2 regions of the Pelomonas dachongensis genome follow, and region 2 is predicted to be linked to the other one. Evidence: predicted binding sites of a transcription regulator. Region 2 holds the regulator's gene; the other holds the start of a gene.
The links. The regulator FliA, encoded in region 2, starts transcription of late flagellar genes. The targets are predictions, from matches to a motif close to CTAAAGTTTNNNNNNNNNNNGCCGNTA.
Positions count from the first base shown of each region.

Region 1: a site for FliA is predicted at 3,222-3,248, ahead of flgM (flagellar biosynthesis anti-sigma factor FlgM). Genes of this name have one in related genera too.

Region 1 covers NZ_JBIGHY010000010.1:179,106-188,001, reverse strand. Annotated here, with positions in the region: gene flgE (flagellar hook protein FlgE) at 1-775, opposite strand, end outside; gene ACG02S_RS22640 (flagellar hook assembly protein FlgD) at 819-1,457, opposite strand; gene flgC (flagellar basal body rod protein FlgC) at 1,472-1,888, opposite strand; gene flgB (flagellar basal body rod protein FlgB) at 1,906-2,319, opposite strand; gene flgA (flagellar basal body P-ring formation chaperone FlgA) at 2,463-3,161, shown strand; gene flgM (flagellar biosynthesis anti-sigma factor FlgM) at 3,310-3,639, shown strand; gene ACG02S_RS22615 (hypothetical protein) at 3,656-4,048, shown strand; gene ACG02S_RS22610 (DUF1841 family protein) at 4,099-4,530, opposite strand; gene ACG02S_RS22605 (adenylosuccinate synthetase) at 4,562-5,830, opposite strand; gene ACG02S_RS22600 (VWA domain-containing protein) at 5,832-6,812, opposite strand; gene ACG02S_RS22595 (protein kinase family protein) at 6,834-7,772, opposite strand; gene ACG02S_RS22590 (PEP-CTERM sorting domain-containing protein) at 7,857-8,723, opposite strand; gene ACG02S_RS22585 (protein kinase domain-containing protein) at 8,813-8,896, opposite strand, start outside.
Region 2 covers NZ_JBIGHY010000011.1:20,210-29,105, forward strand. Annotated here, with positions in the region: gene ACG02S_RS22790 (putative bifunctional diguanylate cyclase/phosphodiesterase) at 1-1,287, shown strand, start outside; gene ACG02S_RS22795 (GGDEF domain-containing protein) at 1,296-3,143, shown strand; gene ACG02S_RS22800 (substrate-binding periplasmic protein) at 3,140-3,805, shown strand; gene ACG02S_RS22805 (methyl-accepting chemotaxis protein) at 3,795-5,144, opposite strand; gene ACG02S_RS22810 (RNA polymerase sigma factor FliA) at 5,198-5,911, opposite strand; gene ACG02S_RS22815 (MinD/ParA family ATP-binding protein) at 5,931-6,704, opposite strand; gene flhF (flagellar biosynthesis GTPase FlhF) at 6,817-8,493, opposite strand; gene flhA (flagellar biosynthesis protein FlhA) at 8,490-8,896, opposite strand, start outside.

The sequences.
Region 1 (8,896 bases), on a different contig from region 2:
TCAGCACCGTGTAGGGAGTCGTCGGGTTGCCCAGGTCGTCCACCGAGATGGTGTTGCCCTCGGCGTCGACGTCGAACGGCGTGCCGTTGGCGGTCGCGTAGACGTTCCAGACGTCGCTGCCGTCGTCGGCAATCGCAGCCCGCTGGAAGTAGAAGGTCACGGCCACGTCCTGGCCCTTGGCGTCGTAGACGGTCATGGACGTGGCGTTGTTGTAGGTGGTGCTGTCCGACAGGTCCAGGCCGGTGCCCGTGCCGTCTTCGGGTGCGGTGACCTTCAGGCGGGAGTCGAGGTTGAACTCCATCGACACCTTGCTCGTCACCGCCGGCGGGATGCCGCCCGTGGGCAGTTGCAGCGGCGTGGCGGTGCCGGGCTGGATGACGCCCTGGCCATTGGCCGGATAGCCCATCAGCTTGAGGCCGTCGTTGTTGACGATGAAGCCGTCCTTGCTCACCTTGAACTGGCCGTTGCGGCTGTACAGCGTCGGGTTCACGCCGTCGCTGAGCTGGAAGAAGCCGCCGCCGTTGATGGCCAGGTCCATCGGGTTCTCGGTGGTGCTGATGTTGCCCTGCGTGAACTGCTGGGCCACGGTCTGCAGCGAGGTGCCGATGCCGATCTGGTTCTGGCCGGCGCCGTTCAGCGCCATCGCGTAGACGTCGGAGAACTCCGCTCGCGACGCCTTGGCGCCGTAGGTGCCCGAGTTGGCAATGTTGTTGCCGATGACGTCCAGGTTCTTGGACGAGGCGTTGAGCCCGGAGAGGCCTTGCTGGAAGCTCATGGAGGAGTCCTTGCTGTCGTGCGGAAGGAAAGGGCAGGGAGGGTCAGTTGACGGACGAGACCGCCGCGTAGTCGACCGGGCCCAGGCGGGCGAGGTTGAGCTTCAGGCCGCCGTTCTCGCTGTAGACGGCGTCAACCGTGTCGTGCGCGTAGGTGACGGACTTGACCGCCGCCGTGCCGTTGGTGGCCGTGAGGCGGTACTTCAGGTCGACACCCTCGGCGGCCAGCGTGCCGGCGTTCCAGGTGAGGGTCTGGCGGCCCGTGCCTTGGGCGCCCAGCTCCTTGGTGTCGATGACGTTGCCGGCCGGGCCCAGGATCTCCAGCTTGACGTTCTTGGCTGCGGCTTCCAGCTCGAAGCTGGCCTCGACCTTGCCGTTGACGACGCGGACCTTGTCGCTGGGCACGCTGACCTCGCGGCCCACCAGCGTGATGGACTGCAGCGCCTGCATCTGCCCCAGCTGGCCGCCCAGGCCCTTGATGCTGGTGTCCAGCGTGGACAGGCTGGTGACCTGCTGGATCTGCGCCATCTGGCTCGTCACCTGCGCGTTGTCCATCGGGTTCAGCGGATCCTGGTTGTTCATCTGCGCGACGAGCAGCTTCAGGAAGCGGTCCTGCGTGTCCTGGGCGTTCTTGGTGGCCGTGCTCGACGTGCCCGTCGATGTGCCATTCAGTGCGGTGATCATGTCGGCCTTCCTGCTCAGCCCTGGCCGAGCTGCAGCGTCTTCAGCAACAGGCTCTTGGCCGTGCTCATGACTTCGATGTTGTTCTGGTAGGACCGCGAGGCGGAGATCATGTTGACCATCTCCTCCACCGGGTTCACGTTGGAGTACGTCACGTAGCCGTCGGCGCCTGCCTGCGGGTGCTTGGGGTCGTGCACACGGCGGCCGGGCGTCTGGTCTTCGGTGATGTTGGTGACGCGCACGCCGGCGTTGCCGCTGTCGTCGCCGGCGCCCATCAGCTGGGTCTGGAACACCACCTGGCGTGTCTTGTAGGCCTGGCCGTCGGGGCCGGCCACGGTGTCGACGTTGGCCAGGTTGCTGGCGACGACGTTGAGCCGCTGGCTTTGCGCGCTGACCGCGCTGCCGGAGACGTTGAAGATCTGGAACATCGACATGGCGGTCTACTCCTGGCTCAGCCCTGCGTGTGCGACTTCATCGAGTCCAGCGTCGTGCGCACGGAGCCGTTGATGAAGCGCAGCGTGGCTTCGTACTTCACCGAGTTGTCGGCGAAGCTGGCGCGTTCGCGGTCCATGTCCACGCCGTTGCTGTCCATGCTGGTCTGCGACTGCAGCGCGTAGGCCTTGCCGCTTTCGCCCCGCGCACCGGCCAGCGGCGCCATGTGGCCGCGCTGCGTGGTGGCCAGGCTGCCCGGCGTGCCGACCTCGCCGGTGGCCTCGCGCAGCGCCTGGGCGAAGTTGATCTCGCGGGCCTGGTAGCCCGGCGTGTCCGCGTTGGCGATGTTGCTGGCGAGCAGGCGCTGACGCTCCGCCCGCAGCGAGAGCGCCTGGGTCTGGAAGTTCAGCGTGTCGGTGATTCGGTTCAACATCTGGGGCCTCTCGCGAGGTGCAGCCGGTCTGGCTCTTGGACAAATTGTTCTGCCGCACGGGCCGAAACATGAGCGGGATTAGCGGTATCAAAGCCCGTCAATTCCGATCCAGGGGCACCGCGGCCTTCCCTAAAGTGGCGGCCATGCTGTGTCGAATTGCGCTCCTGCTGTGCCTGTCGCTGACGGGGGTGTACGCCCGCGCGCAGACCGCGCTGGACCCGGCACTGATCGAACGTGTGCGGCAGCTGGCCGAGACCGCGGCGCGTGCGACCGCGCCGCCCGGCACCCGCGTGGTGGTCGAGACGGGTGCGCTGGACCCGCGGCTGCGCCTGGCGCCGTGCCGGCAGGTGCAGCCCTACTTGCCGCCCGGCATGCGCGCCTGGGGCAGGAGCCGCATCGGACTGCGCTGCGTCGACGGCAGCGTGCGCTGGAACGTGACGCTGCCGGTGCGCGTGGCCGTCATCGGTCAGGTGGTCGTGGCCGCCGGCCCGCTGCCGGCCGGCGTCAATTTGTCTCAAGAACAGCTCGCGCTGGCCGATACCGACATTGCGGCCGAAGCCGGTGCGGTGTTCACCGACCCCGCGCAGCTCATCGGACGCTCGCTCGCGCGGCCCGTGGGCGCGGCCGAGGCGCTGCGCGCGCCTGACCTCAAGTCCCGCCAGTGGTTCGCCGCCGGCGAGACCGTGCAGGTGAGGGCGGTCGGCGCGGGTTTTGCCGTGTCGTCAGTGGCCCAGGCCCTGGGGCCGGGCTTCGAAGGCCAGCTCGTCAGGGTGCGCTTTGACAGCGGCCGTGTTGCCAGCGGCCGGGCCGTGGGCGAGCGTCAGGTGGAACTGCTGCTGTGAGCAAATCGCCACGAAACCCGGAAAACCTCGAGATGGACCGGAAAAATCCGGCAAATCCCGCTCAAGATCCAGGACCAGCGGCCGATACAGGAGGAAACTCCCTAGCAACGCCCGCTGCGGGGCCCGCCCCGCAACCTGGAGAAACCTCATGAAGATCGGCAACAGCCCCAGCCCCGACGGCAGCGCCAGCCCTGCCAAGGCCGAGCGTGCCACCGCGCGCAAGCCTGAGGCGGCAGCGACCGAGACCATCCGCCAGGCCGCCTCCGCGCCGGCCGCCAGCGCCCAGGTGGAGATTTCCAGCGCCGCCAAGCTGGCCGCCAGCGCCGGTGCCGACGATGGCAGCTTCGACGCCGCCAAGGTCGCCCGCATCTCGCAGGCCATCACCGAGGGCAAGTTCACGATCAATGCCAACGCGATCGCGGACAAGCTGGTCGCGAATGCGCAAGAATTGCTGGACAGCCGCGCCAACAAGCACTGAACACGCTCAGAAGAACATGACCGCCATCGCCTCGTCCGCCCCGCTCAGCGCCGAACTGGAAGCTCCGCTGCTGGCCGTCGAAGCCACGCTGAACCAGCTTGGCGACGCGCTGACCCGGCGCGACGCCGCCGCCATCGAACAGTTCTCGTCCGAGCTGCACCAGCACCTGGCCCGCGCTGTGCAGAGCTTCGGCGAAGCTGCCCGCACCGGCGGTGTGCCGGCAGCGCTGCGCAACCGCCTGGTGCGCGCTGGGGGCCTGCTGGCCGCGCAGCGCGAGTCGCTGGCCCGCGGCAACGCGTCGCTGGACCGCGCGCTGGACGTGCTGATCCCGAGCGAGCCGACCGGTCTGTACGGTGCTGCCGGCAAGGCCGAACGCCGCAGCATTGGCGGCGGCAGCTTCACCGCCTGAGGCCGACGCGCCGCCATGAAAAGAGCCACCCTCGGGTGGCTTTGTCATTTCTAGCGCGTGGCCGCCTGGCGCACCTTGTCCAGGTAGACGTGCCCGTCCGGCGGCATGCCGCTGCGCTGCGACGCCCAGATCATCTCGCCCAGCGCCTCCATGGCGACATGATGCGCGTCGTGGCGGGAGTTGCGCTTGGCGCTGAGCAGGTCCACGGCCTGGCGGATGCCGCTGGGCTGGTCGATGGCGTGCTGCTCGGTGATGGTCAGGTGCATGGAGAGGTGCAGGAAGGGGTTGGTGCGGCCTTCCTCCACGGTGTAGACCTTCTCCAGCGCGCCGGCCTCGTCGGCGAGTTCGTCGTGGTATTCCGGGTGCTCGGCGATCCAGTCCGCCGCGATGGCCTCCATCGGAATCAGCGGCGCGCCATCGCGCCATTTGCGGTAGGTGGCGCAGAAGAAGCGCCGGACTTCGAGCTGGGACGGAGCGAACATGGCCGTGATTGTCGCCAGTTGCGCGGTCTCATCATTCCCCGGGGTCTAGCCAGCGCACGTCGCGGTGCGTGGGGCCGTCGGACCAGCCCGCCAGCGCGGCACCGCTGGCTTCGTGCAGCCGCGCCAGCAGTGCATCGCGGCTGAGCAGGCCAGGTTCGTACAGCGGCTGCGCTGCCTGCAGCCAGGCGGTGAGCGCCTCGGGCGCGAGTTGGGGCAGCGCTGGGGCATCTCGATAGGCGTGGCACCAGCGCAGGCCGACAGGCACGGCGTCCAGATGGCCCACCAGCAGGCCGTCCAACGCACCGCAGGCCCTGGCGGCGTGGCGCAGCAGCAGCGCGTCCGGATGGCCGCGGCGGAATGGGCCCTGCCAGCCGTCCTCGGGGTTGTGCGGTTCGGGCAGCGAGTCCAGCGCCGGGTCGACGGTCGGCAGCGGGCCGGTGCCATGGCGGGTCAGATAGCTGCGCACGATGCCGTAGCGGTGCAGCCTGGGCGTGAGCCCCAGATCGCGCAGCACATCGACCGCCGCGGTCGGCGTCACGCGGCTCCAAGTGGTGTGCGGGTGAAAGCCGTGGTCTTCGTCCAGCAGCACGCCCTGGGCGCCTTCGAAGGCGACGTGCCCCGGTCGGGCCAGCTGGCTGGCCATGAAGTCGGCAGACCGCGCCGGTGCCAGCCGCCAGGCTTCGTGCGCCTGCACCAGCCAGCGCTCGGCCAGCGCGACCTCGTGCAAGGCCTGCCAGTCGGCCTGGGCGGCGGCGTCGGGCGGCTCGGGCCAGGCCTCGCGCAGCCAGGCTTGCTGGTCGCGCAGCCGGGCCAGCGCCCGGGCCGGCTGCGCCAGGTCGGCCCAGTGCAGGCCCAGGGCCGGCTGCTGCAGCGACAAGGCCACCGTCTCGCCGAAGCCGACGCCGCAGCTGCCATGCGCCGCGGCGCCGCGCGCCCGCTCGCGCAGGCGGCCGGCGGCCTGCAGGAAGGGCGTGGTCACGCGGCAGCGGCCGTCGATGAACAGGCGCTGCCAGGGATCGGTCAGGCCCCGTGCAATGAGCGCCTGCGCCTCCTGCAGCAGTGCGCCGGGATGCACGACGACCGGCGCCGCCAGCACGGTGGCCACGCCCGGCACGAAGCTGGCCGCGCCCCATTGCGAGAAGGTGTGGTGGCGGCCGTCCGGCAGCACCACGTTGTGCCCGGCCTGCGCGCCGCCGTTGAAGCGGACCACCGTGTGCGCGCCCCGCCGGCGCACCCAGGCATCGACGAACTTGCCCTTGCCGGCGTCGCCGAAGCCCAGGTCGACGAAGGCGGCGAACACTTCAGCCGAACAGCTTCTTCCACCAGCCGCCGGCGGCTGCGCCGGCAGGCCGTGCACCGGGGCGCAGCGGCAGGCCTACCGCGCCTGGCTTCAGCAGCTCGGCATACGGCCGCAGCGCCCGCACGACGGCGCTGACGCGCTCGCGCGCCAGGCCCTGGTCCGCCAGCACGCGGGCCACGGCATCGACATCGGCCAGCCGGCCTTCCGTCAGCCCCACCAGGGCGGCGGCCACGTGGCAGGTGTCGTCGGGCGACTCCATGCAGATGACGTGGTCGCCCAGCAGGTCGCGCCAGCGCGACTCGCAGCGCTGGCGGCGCTGCAGGTCGGGGATCAGGAAGAACAGATGGTATTGCTCGGCCGCGGCCGCGATCGCTTCCTCGATCGGGATGTCCTCGTCCAGCTGGTCGCCCAGCAGCGCGCCGACCTGGTGGCGCGAGACAGCCGGGTACGGCAGCTCGTCGCCGGTCATGAACAGGTAGCCCTTGTGGCGGCGCTTCACCCAGCTGTCCGTGTCGGTGTGGCGGGCCAGCAGGTAGAAGGCCAGCTCGTAGCTCTCGGAGCCGGTTCCGCCCCCGCCGCCCTCCAGGAAGCTCCAGGTCAGCCACTGGTCCATCAGCTCGGCGGTGGACTCGAACTGCCCCACCTGCAGCGGCGCGTCGTCCGAGGTGGCGTCGCCAATGGCCATGAACAGCACCTGCGGGTCGGCGATGGCGCAGGCGCCCAGCAGGCCCATGAACTGCGGCAGGTCGCGCTGGGCGAGGTTGCGCGGGATGTCGCCCATGGAGCCGGTCACGTCCAGCGCAAAGGCGATGGGCAGGGCGTGCGGATGGTCGGCGCTGTCGCGCGATTCGCGCACCGTCAGGCCGCGCGGATTCATCAGCGGGTGGCAGCCGGTCTGGCGGAAGACCTGTTCCGCATCGAGGTCGGCGCGGTCGGCCAGCAGTGCGGCGTGCGCCGCGTGCGAGTAGTTGCCGTGTCCCATGGGTTCTCCGTGTCAAAGTGTTCAGGCGCGCTGCGGGTCGAAGGGCACGAAGCGCGGTGGCCCGAAGTCTGCCAGCGCTGCGGCGCTGAGCTGACGGGCCAGCCCGGCGGCGCCCTGGCCGCGGCACCAGTCGCGGTCTTCGCTGGCGCGCCGCAGCAGCTGGGCCAGTGCCGCAGGGCAACGCGCGGGCAGGGCGGGTGGCGCCTCGCCTGCGCCGGCCAGCGCGGCGCGCAGGGCCCAGGCCGATTGCTGCAGGTCCACCGCCGGGTCGGCCTGCGGGGCGGCGCGGCTCCAGCCGACCAGGTGCACGCCGTGGTCGGCCGGATGGATGAGCCAGTGCTTGGGGCGCAGGTCCAGATGACACCACCCCTGGCCGTGCAGATAGTCCAGCAGCTCCAGCACGCGGCGCCACAGCCACACCGCGTGCCGCGGGTCGGCCAGGCCTTGAGGATGCAGCGCCATCACGTCGGCCAGGCTGCCCCAGAAGCCGGGCCAGGCCCGGACGGCGATCGCTGCGCCGCGCGCGGTGAGGCCCTGCGCAACGGGCTGCGGCAGGCGCAGCGAGAAATAGCTGCTCCCGGGGCCACTCAGTGCCTGCAGGCGTTGCAGCGTGGTCGCCTCGCGGGCCTGCTTGCCGGCAGCCGCGGGCGGTTCGAGCTTGATGACGGCGCGCAGCCGGGCGTTGCCTTGGCGCTCGGCCAGCCAGGCCTCGCTCGTCGTGCCTCGGCCCAGCGGCGCCAGCAGGCGATAGTCGGTGCCGGCCAGCGTGACCCAGTCGCCGTCATCGGCACGCAGCTGCGCGCGGGCCCAGGCGGCGCGGAAGGCCGCGCGCTCCACCCAGCGGGTGTTCAGCGTGACGACGGCCTTGCAGTAGCTGCAGCTCACGGCCCGCCACAGGGCCTGACGCGGCAGGCTGCCGCCGCACTGCGGGCAGCTGGGGCTGCCGTGGCCGGCCGTCATGCGGTTCGGGGCGCGCCTGACGCGGCGCACAGGAAAGCGGGTGGGCAGTCGGCGGTCATGCCGCCATTTTGCGGCGCCCCGTGCTCAGCTCGGGCGGCGGCGGCGCAGCATGCCGATGCCGAGCAGCCCGACGGCCATCAGTGCCCAGCTGCCCGGCTCGGGCACCGGCGTGGCGAAGTCGTAGCCGCTGGCGCCGACGGTGTTGAGCCCCGTCACGGAAGGCACCAGCTGGTAGCCGGCCGAGTGGCCGAAGTCAGCCCAGGCCGTGCGGCCCAGCTGGGCATAGTCACTGACCGAGGCGCCCACCGCCAGCATGCCGCTGAGCGAGATCGTGCGGCCGACGAAGGTGTCCAGCCGCAGGCTGAAGACGCCCGGCGCATCGCGGCTGGCATCCCAGCTCTTGTTGACCTCGGCAAAGCTGCTCATGTCGCGCAACCTCACCTCGGCGATGCCGTAGGCGGTCAGAAAGCCGCCCATCTCGAAGCTGGGGTTGGACAGCGCACCGTCGATGCTGAAGTTCACCGTGTAGCTGACCGGCGTGCCCGCAGCCAGCCCTGCACCGCTGACGGCGATGCTGTCGTAGAAACGACCTTGCACGCTGGCGTCGGCATAGCCCTGGACGACGCGCCGCCCGAGGGCATCGCAGCAGTACGGGAAGCTGGACGCCGCAGAGGCGCGCAGCAAGCCCATGCGGCCCTCGAAGTGGGCCGTGGCGGTGCCGCCGCTGAGGGTGGTGCTGTCCGCCAGGGTCTGCAGCTGGCCGGCGCGTGGGTCGTCGATCAGGTTGAGGTCGGTCCTGCGCGACGCGACGTCGGATACGGGGTAGAACGCGGTCGTGTTGACAAGCAAGGTCGCGTACAGCTGGCTGTCGATGGCGGCGGCGGGCAGGCTGCAGGCCAGCAGCAGCGCGAAGGCGGCGGCCCTGGGACGCAGCGCGTGTTGAAGCAACATGGGTTTCTCCCTGGATGCGGCGCCAATGGCGGCGCCATCTCCACACACGCAAACCGGCGCCGGGGCCGGCCAGCCGGGCTGTCGCCGATTCAGGGGGCAGCCGCGCAGCCGCCCACGCCGGCCTCGGCGGCCAGCGCGTTGGCGGCAGTGCGGTCCGCCGCGCAGCGGCGCGC
Region 2 (8,896 bases):
CTGGACCGCTTCAAGATCATCAACGACACGCTGGGCCACGCGGCCGGCGACGAGCTGCTGATCGAGGTGGGCCGCCGCCTGCGCGGCTGCGTGCGGCACTCCGACCAGATCATGGAAGGCGTGCTGGAAGGGATGGGTAGCCGCAGCCACCGCGGGCTGGAGGCCGTGGGCCGCCTGGGCGGCGACGAGTTCGTCGCACTGCTGCCTGAGGTGGTGGACGAGCGCGATGCCGAGCGCGTCGCGCAGCGCGTGCTGGAGGCCCTGCGCGAGCCCATCTTCGTGGGCGGCCAAGAGTGCTTCGTCACCGCCAGTGTGGGCATCGCCATCTACCCGCGCGATGGCCAGAGCATGGCCGACCTCCTGCGCAATTCCGACGTGGCCATGTACGCCGTCAAGAGCCAGGGCCGCAACGCCTCGGCCGTGTACTCGCCGCAGCTGGCCGGCCACGGCAAGCAGAAACTGGAGCTGGAAAGCGCGCTGCACAAGGCGCTGGAGCGCAACGAGATCGTGCTGCACTACCAGCCCAAGATCGACGTGCGTGCCGGCCGCATGGTGGGCGCGGAAGCGCTGATGCGCTGGAGGCGTGGCGACGTGCTGGTGCCGCCGGCCGACTTCATCCCGCTGGCCGAGGAAACCGGCCTCATCGTGCCGCTGTCCGAATGGGCGCTGAAGGAGGCCGCCCGCCAGGCCAAGCTGTGGCAGCTGCAGTTCGGCTTCGCCGACTCCATCGCCGTCAACCTGCCCAGCCGGTTGTTCGAACGCACCGATCTCGTCGAGCACATCCACCAATGCGTCAGTGCCTATGGCGTGCCGCACCGGTCGATCCAGCTGGAGATCACCGAGAACAACCTGATGAAGGACCTGCAGAACGTCATCCCGTCGCTGCACCGTCTGAACGAGGTCGGTGTCGAGATCTCCATCGACGACTTCGGCACCGGCTACTCGTCGCTGGCCTACCTGACCACGCTGCCGATCTCCGAGGTGAAGATCGACCGCACCTTCGTGCGTGACCTGGGCATCACGCCGCAGAGTTCCGAGGTGGTCACCGCCATCATCGCGCTGGCCCGCGCGCTGGAGTTGCGAGTCATCGCCGAGGGCGTGGAGACGCCGCGCCAGATGGAAGTGCTGCACCGCCTGGGCTGTTCGCTGATGCAGGGCTTCCTGTTCAGCAAGCCCTTGCCGGCCGACGAACTGGAGCGCTGGATCACGGAGGTGGTGCAGCCTCGCAACGCGCCCTGGATCACCGCGATGGACGGCGTCGCGGACACGGCGCGCCGCCCGGGCTAGACGACAGCATGCGGCCCACCCCCGCGCCGGCGCAGATCGCCAAGGCCGCCCTGCAGCGGCTGGCGCAGGCGCGGCTGGAACCCACGCCCGAGAACTACAGCCGCGCCTACGCCATCGAGGCCGGCACGGAGGTCGCCCCCGGCGCCAACGGTGCCATGCCCGAGCGCGTGCAGCAGCTGCTGTCCAAGTTGATCAGCCTGGCCCTGCCCTCCGGCAGCGCGCGCCAGGATCTGCAGGCCGCCTTGCGCGAGCAGCGGCTGGACGAACTGCAGCGCCAAGTCGACAAGCTGCTGGACACCGCCGGCCCCGGCGCCCAGGCGGATGCGCTGGCCCAGGCCATCGACCGACTGGTGCGCGGCCTGGAGCGCGGCGGCAGGCACTGGACGCTGGCGCGCAAGAAGGAAGGCATCAACCGCGTGCTGGAACTGAGCCGCACCGACAGCGGCAAGCTGGTGAAGCGCATGCTGCAGCTGATCGCCAGCTGGGACAAGGACGACGACGGCAGTGGCGTGGAGACCGACGAAGATGGCGGCACACCCAGCCAGTTCTTCGCCGACAGCGCCTTTGCCGACACCGGCCTGCGCGAGCCCGGCGACTTCGTCGACACGCCGGTCGAGACCATCAGCCTGGACCTGCCTGCACCGGTGGACCTCACGCCCTGGCAGGAGATGGGCGGCGAGCTGAACGCCACCGTGCGCCACGCGCTGCGCTCGCCGCAGGCGGAGGCGACGCCGGCCGACGCGCTGATGCGCGAGCTGGACGAAGCCCAGGCCGAGATCCAGGCCCAGGGCGCCAGCCCCGAGCGTGCGCAGCAGATGGCCGCGCTGTGCCAGCGCGCGCGCCACCTGCTCGACCACCGCCGCCACATGTTCGACGCACTCGGCGGCCTGTGCCGCGAGCTGTCGGCGAGCCTGGTGGACCTGGCGGAGGACGATTCATGGTCGCAGGGCCAGGCCGAGGCGATGAACAACACGCTGGCGCAAGGCCTCTCCGGCCGCGGCGTGCGCACGGTGTCGGAGCTGCTGGCCGGCACGCGCCAGCGCCAGCGCACGCTGCGCGACGAGCGCTCCAAGGCGCGCGATGCGCTGAAGGGCCTGATCCAGCGCATGCTGACCGAGCTGGGCGAGCTGGGCCAGCACACCGACCGCTTCCAGAACAACGTCGGTCGCTACGCCGACGCCATCGAGCAGGCCGACTCGCTGGAGAGTCTGGCGGGCACCGTGCGCGAGATGGTCGAGGAGAGCCGCAGCGTGCAAGGGCTGGTGTCGCAGACACAGCAGCGCCTGACGCTGGAGCACGAACGTGCCGCCGCGCTGACGCAGCGCGTGGACGAGCTGGAGGGCGAACTGCGGCGGCTGTCCAACGAGGTCCACACCGACCAGCTGACGCAGGTGGCCAACCGCCGCGGCCTGATCCAGGCCTTCGGCATCGAGCAGGCCAAGGCCGAGCGCGAGTCCACACGCATGGCCCTGGCACTGCTGGACATCGACAACTTCAAGAAGCTCAACGACAGCCTGGGCCACCACGCCGGCGACATCGCGCTGAAGTCGCTGGCCGAGCGCACGCAGGCCTCGTTGCGGCCCGGTGACATGGTGGCACGCTACGGCGGCGAGGAGTTCGTACTGATGCTGCCCAACACCCCGCTGGACGAGGCGCAGGCCGTACTCGTACGGCTGCAGCGCTCGCTGTCGATGGCGCTGTTCAACCACGAGGGCAAGGACGTCTTCGTGACCTTCTCGGCCGGCGTCACGCTGTACCGCCCCGGCGAGACGCTGGAGACGGCACTGGACCGCGCGGACGTGGCGCTGTACGAGGCCAAGCACACAGGCAAGAACCGGGCGTGCATCGCGGAATGAGGCGGTGGACGGCGTTGCTGGCCCTGGCCGCCGGCAGCGCTGCGGCACACGCGCGCGTGCCTTTGTGCGTGACCGACTTCCCGCCTTATGTCAGCGCGGCGGCGCCCGATGGCGGCAGCATCACCGCGCTGGCGCGCCGCGCCTTCGAGTCTGGTGGCCTGGGCGTGCAGACGCTACACGTGCCGTGGGTGCGTGCCTTCGCGATGGCCAGGAACGGCGAGTGCCTGCTGCTCTCGCTGTGGCGCAACGAGGAGCGTGACACCCTGTTCCTGTACTCGCTGCCGGTGACGCGCATGGAGCTGGGCCTGTTCGTGCGCGCCGACCTCGACACGCCGCTGCCGCCGGATGCCACGGTGGCCTATCAGCGCGGCTCCTACCTGCCAGCCGCGCTGGCCGACGGCCGCTACCAGTTGTACGAGCTGGTGGACCCGCGCCCCGGGCTGGAGATGCTCCGGCGCCGCCGCGTCGACGCGGTGATGTCCGAGCGCGCCACCTTCGAGCACCTGCTGGCCTCGCAGCCGCGGGGCGCCGACGACGTTCGCTGGCAAGCGCCGGCGATCGAGGTCAAGAACAGCTACATCGCGATCAGCCGGCACCACCCCCAGGCCGAGGCCTGGCTCGCACTGCTGAACCGCGAGATCCGCCGCTCGGTCAGAAATTGAAGGCCAGGCGCAGGCCGCCCCAGTGGCGGCCCTTGACCATGATGGGCGCCGCCGCCTCCTTCAGCAGCACGAAACGGCCACCGCCCATGTCGCGGCGGTAGGTCTGCAGCAGGAACGGCCGCGCGTTGCGCGCGGACGCCAGGCCGGTGCGGTCGTTGAAGATGCGCCGGTAGCGGCTGTGGGCCGTGTTCCAGACCGTGTCGCCCGGCCGCTGTGGCTGGCAGTACGTGCGGTTGTGTGTCGCGATGTAGCCATTGCGGTCGGCGGCAATGCAGAACACGATCTTGTCGCTGAAGCCCAGCGTCTTCTCCTGCACACCGGGGAACAGGCGGTCACTCAGCTGGCAGAAACGCGTCGTGTGCTGCTGCGGGTTGGTGTCGGCGATGGGCCGGTAGTTCTCGTCGAACAGGTCGGCCTCGCTGATCTGGCCGTCTCGCAGCGCGGCCTCCAGCAGCGCGGAGATCTCGCCCGCCGCCGCCTGCGCGGCGCGGATGAAGGGCATGTCATCGACCTCCACGCCGCTCTCCGCGATCTGCTCGATCAGATCTTCCGACATACGCAGGAAACGGTCGCTGCCATCGAAGGCCACCTTCAGGCTCTGCGACGCGTCGGTCACCTCGCGGCCCAGCTCGTGGGCGTGCTCGTTGAGCAGCTGCATCTGCTGGCCGCTGTGCGCCGCGGAGGCGGCAATGCGCTGCACGTCTTCCTCGACCTCGTGGAAGGCGGCGTGGATCTGGCTGGGCTTGGCGCCCTTCTCGGTCAGCTCGTCACTGAAGCGGTCGATGCGCGTCTGCAGCGTGGCAATGGCACTGACGATGGCCTTGGACGAGGCCTCGACCTGCCCTGCCAGCGCCTTCACGGCCTCGGCAACAACGGCGAAACCACGGCCGGCGTCACCGGCATGCTTGGCCTCGACGGCGGCATTGAAGGCCACCAACCGGGTCTGCAGCGAGATCTTCGTGATCTCGGCGGCGGCCTCGGACACCTGGGCCAGCGTGCTGGCCATCCCCACCACCTCGCCGCCTACGACGCCCAGCGCACCACGTGCGCGCTGCACGGCGGCCGAACTCTGCGCCGTGGCGGTGGCGATGGCCGCCTGAGCCTGGCTGATCTGGTCGAGCTGCTGGGCCAGCGCCTGCATGGCCTGTCCCTGCGCCTGCACCACGCGCTGCGTGTCTTCCAGCGCGCCGCGCACCTCGGCGGCGTCCTTGCCCACGGTGGAAATGGAGCGCGACAGCTTCTTGACGACGTTCAACGCCGCGCTGTCATCGCGCCGGACGGGCTCCTCCCGAACGGTCTGCGCAGACGCCGAGACTCCGGCCTTGGGCCACCTGAACATGCGTTTGTCCCCCGCTTATAGGCTGGGGCCGCCGCTGTCAGCCGCCCCTCAGATCACCAGTCGCGCAGCTTAACGCGCAACCTTGCGATGGACTGACTGTGCAGCTGGCACACGCGCGACTCCGTGACCTTGAGCACGGCCGCGATCTCCTTGAGATTCATGTCGTGCTCGTAGTACATGCTCATCACGTACTGCTCGCGCTCGGGCAGGTTCTTGATGGCGGCCACCAGCGCCTCGCGCATGCGGTGGTCCTGCAGCTGCGCCATCGGGTTGGCGCTTTCGTCGGCGACGTGGCGGTCAAGGTAGTCGTTGTCGCCGTCGTCGCCCGACATGTCTTCCAGGTACACCAGCTGCGTGCCGCGCACCTTGCCCAGCAGCTCCTGGTAGTCGGCCAGCGACAGGCCCATCTCCTTGGCGATCTCCTCCTCCTTCGGCGCGCGGCCAAGCTTCTGCTCGACCTTGTGCACCGCGGCCTCGATCTCGCGCTGCTGGCGGCGCGTGCCGCGGCTCATCCAGTCGCCGCCGCGCAGCTCGTCGAGCATGGCGCCGCGGATGCGCTGCGTGGCGAAGGTCTCGAACTGCACGCCCTGTTCGGCGTCGAAGCGGGACAGCGCATCGGTCAGGCCGATGAGGCCGACCTGGATGAGGTCGTCCACCTCCACGTTGGCCGGCAGCTTGGCGATCATCTGGTGCGCCAGGCGTCGGACGAGCGGGCTGTACTGCTTGATCAGCGTGCTGTTGTCGAGGCGGCCTTTGGGCGTGTACATGTTCTGCTCCCAGCAGAGGTCAATGCGCTGCGAGGAAAGGGTTGGACACCGTGCGCGCCGGGCGCAGCGGGGTCGCGTCAGAAGCGGCGTCGATGGCGGCGCCCGGGGGCGCCGCCAGCAGCAGCTCGCGGGCCAGGTGGCGCAGCTCGGGCGTCAGCGGCGCATGCTGCGAGGCGCGCGGGTCCAGGCAGGCCCAGTCGCGCAGCACCGCGCCGAGGAAACCGTCGGCGCACGAGTGGAGCTGCTGCGCGATGCGAGTGGCCACGCGCAGCTGGGGGTGGCAGGCCATCAGCAGACTGTAGACCATCAGCCCCGCCCGCTGCGTGAGCCATTTCATGCCGGCGTAGGCCTCGGTGACGCTGTGCGGATCGGTATCCGCCAACAACAGTGGACGCACCTCGCGCAGCGCGACGATGCGGGCCAGCTCAGGCGCCGGTGCGTGCAGCAGGATGACGTCGGCATCCGGCGCGGCGGCAGACACGGCCTCCAGGAAGGAAGCAGCCGACCCGTTGGCATTGATATGACGCAGCGGCAGGCCGCGAGCGGCCAGGTACGACACCTTGGGCGACAGGCGCTCGATGCAGTTGGACAGGTCCACCTGCGCCAGCTCCGAGGGCGCCGGCGAATGCTCACCGGCGTCAACCACCAACGTCTTCAGGTTCAGTTCGCTGAATGCGGCGCACAGGCCTTCCAGCAGCACGCCGGCGCCCATCACGCGCGGGTTGCTGACGACCGGCACGAAGCGGGTCTTGGAGGCGGCGAAGAGGCGGCGCAGACCGTGGGCTTGATCCATCATGTTTGCCCCTCGTGCAAGGAATGCTTTGACCGGTCTCCCGAGGGGATGCGGGCCGGCTTGGGAGCGGCCCGGCGCGCGGCCCGCTCAAAACGCACTGTGACGCCTCGCATCAGTGGACCGCCCGCAGGCCCGCGTCGGCGAGCGGTCCGCCGGCGAAGATCAGGTTGACATCGGTGTTGTCCATGCGCCAGGCGCCGGATGCGGCGCCCTTCAACGCGCGCTGCACCAGCGCCACGCTGGGCAGGCGGTGCCAGTCTTCCGGCACGCGCTGGCCGTTGGCCACGCCCAGCACCTTGAGCTTGTGGCGGATCAGCGTGTCCAGCGCCGGGGCCAGCTTGACCGCTTCGTCGAGCTTGCTGAGCACCACGCCCTCGCAGGCGGCGGCTTTCCAGGCGTTGACGACGTCCTCGATGGTCTCGCCCTGCTGCGCGGCGTTGATGACCAGCAGCTTCTTGATGCTGGGGTGGGCGAGCATCTCCAGCAGCTCCTGCGTGCGGCTGTCGCGCTGCGCCATGCCGGCGGTGTCGATGAGGATGAGCTTCTTGCTGGACAGCAGGTCCAGCAGGTCGTCCAGCGACGCGCGGTCGTGCGCGGTGTGCACGGGCACACCGAGGATGCGCCCGTAGGCACGCAGCTGCTCGTGGGCGCCGACGCGGTAGGCGTCCAGCGTGATCAGGCCCAGCTGGCCAGCGCCGTACTTGGTCGCGAAGTGGGCGGCCAGCTTGGCGGTGGTGGTGGTTTTGCCAACGCCGGTGGAGCCGATCAGCGCGAACACGCCGCCCCGGTCCTCGATGGCCGGCGCGGCCTCGTCGGCCTGCAGGTTGCGCGACAGCACGTGCGCGGCCCAGGCCGTCTCGTCAGCCGGGTCGGTGGGCGAGCCGGCGCGGAAGTCCGACGGGCAGCTCTCGGCCAGCTTGCGCACCAGCGCGGGCGAGAAGCCCAGCTCCAGCAGCTTCTGCGTCAGGCGCGCCTGCACGGGCTGGCGCTGCAGCTTCTCCATGAAGGCCAGCGACGAGAAGCGCTCCTCGATGAGACCGCGCATCTGGCGCAGCTCGGCCGCCATGTCCATCTGGCTGCGCTGCACGGACGTGGGCTGGCCCGGCAGCGGCGTGGGTTCGAACGCCGTGGCGATGTCGCCCAGCTGCGGCACGGCGCGCTGCACCGGCGTGGCGGGTGGGAGGCGGATCTCGTCGCGCAGCACCGGCGGCGCGGGGCGGCGGGGCTGCGGCTGGGCAGCTGCGTGCACCTGCACCTGCGCCGGCGCGGCGCGGCGCGGCGCCATCGCGGCCATCGCGTCGGCAGCGCGGCGCTCGCGCTGCGCGCGCGCGGCGTCCAGCGACGAAGCCGCAGACTGCACCTGGGGTGCAGGCGCGGCGCGCGTGACGGGGTCGGGCTGACCAGTCATCTCGGCCTGGCGGCGGCGCAGCACGCGCTCGCGCACATAGTCCTGGAAGCTCAGCGTGCTCATGGCCAGCTGCTCCACGTCGCCGCCCACCTCGGGGGCCGCGGCGAAGCTGGGCTCCTGGCGGTTTGCGCGCTCGGCGAAGGGGGCGCGCTGCGGCGCCGCTTGCGGAGCCGGCGCCTGCGACGGCTGGCGCGCCACGGTGCGCGGCGCGGTCTGGGCGATCTGCTCGATCTGGCCCATGCCCTCGGGGGCCATAGCCAGCACTTCGACGCCTTCCGGCACGGATTTGTTGGACAGCACGACAGCGTCGGCCCCGAAGGCCTGCTTCACGAGCGCGAGGGCTTCGCGCGAGGTGCGAGCGGTGAATTTGCGGACGTTCATGCTGTGCCTCCGATGATGGAGCCGATGCGGATGGTGTGGGTTTCAGGGATCTCGCTGTGGCCGAGGACCTTGAGACGGGGCGCGGCGCGCTTGAGCAGGCGGGCCATGGGCGCGCGGATCAGGTCGGGCACCAGCAGCGTGGCGGGCACGCCGCGGTCTTCCTGCTTCTGGGCCGTCTCGGCAGCGCTGCGCGCGAGCGTGTCGGCCACGCCGGGGTCCAGCGCGGCGCCGTGCGGCGAGTTCAGCGCCTGCGTGACCAGGCGCTCCAGCTCAGGTTCCAGCGCGATGACGTCCAGCTCCTTCACGCTGCCGTAGATCTGCTGCACGATGGCCGGCGCGATGTGCATGCGGATGCGGCGAGCCAGCTCGCCGGGGTCGGTCACGGCGACGGCGTTCTCGGCCA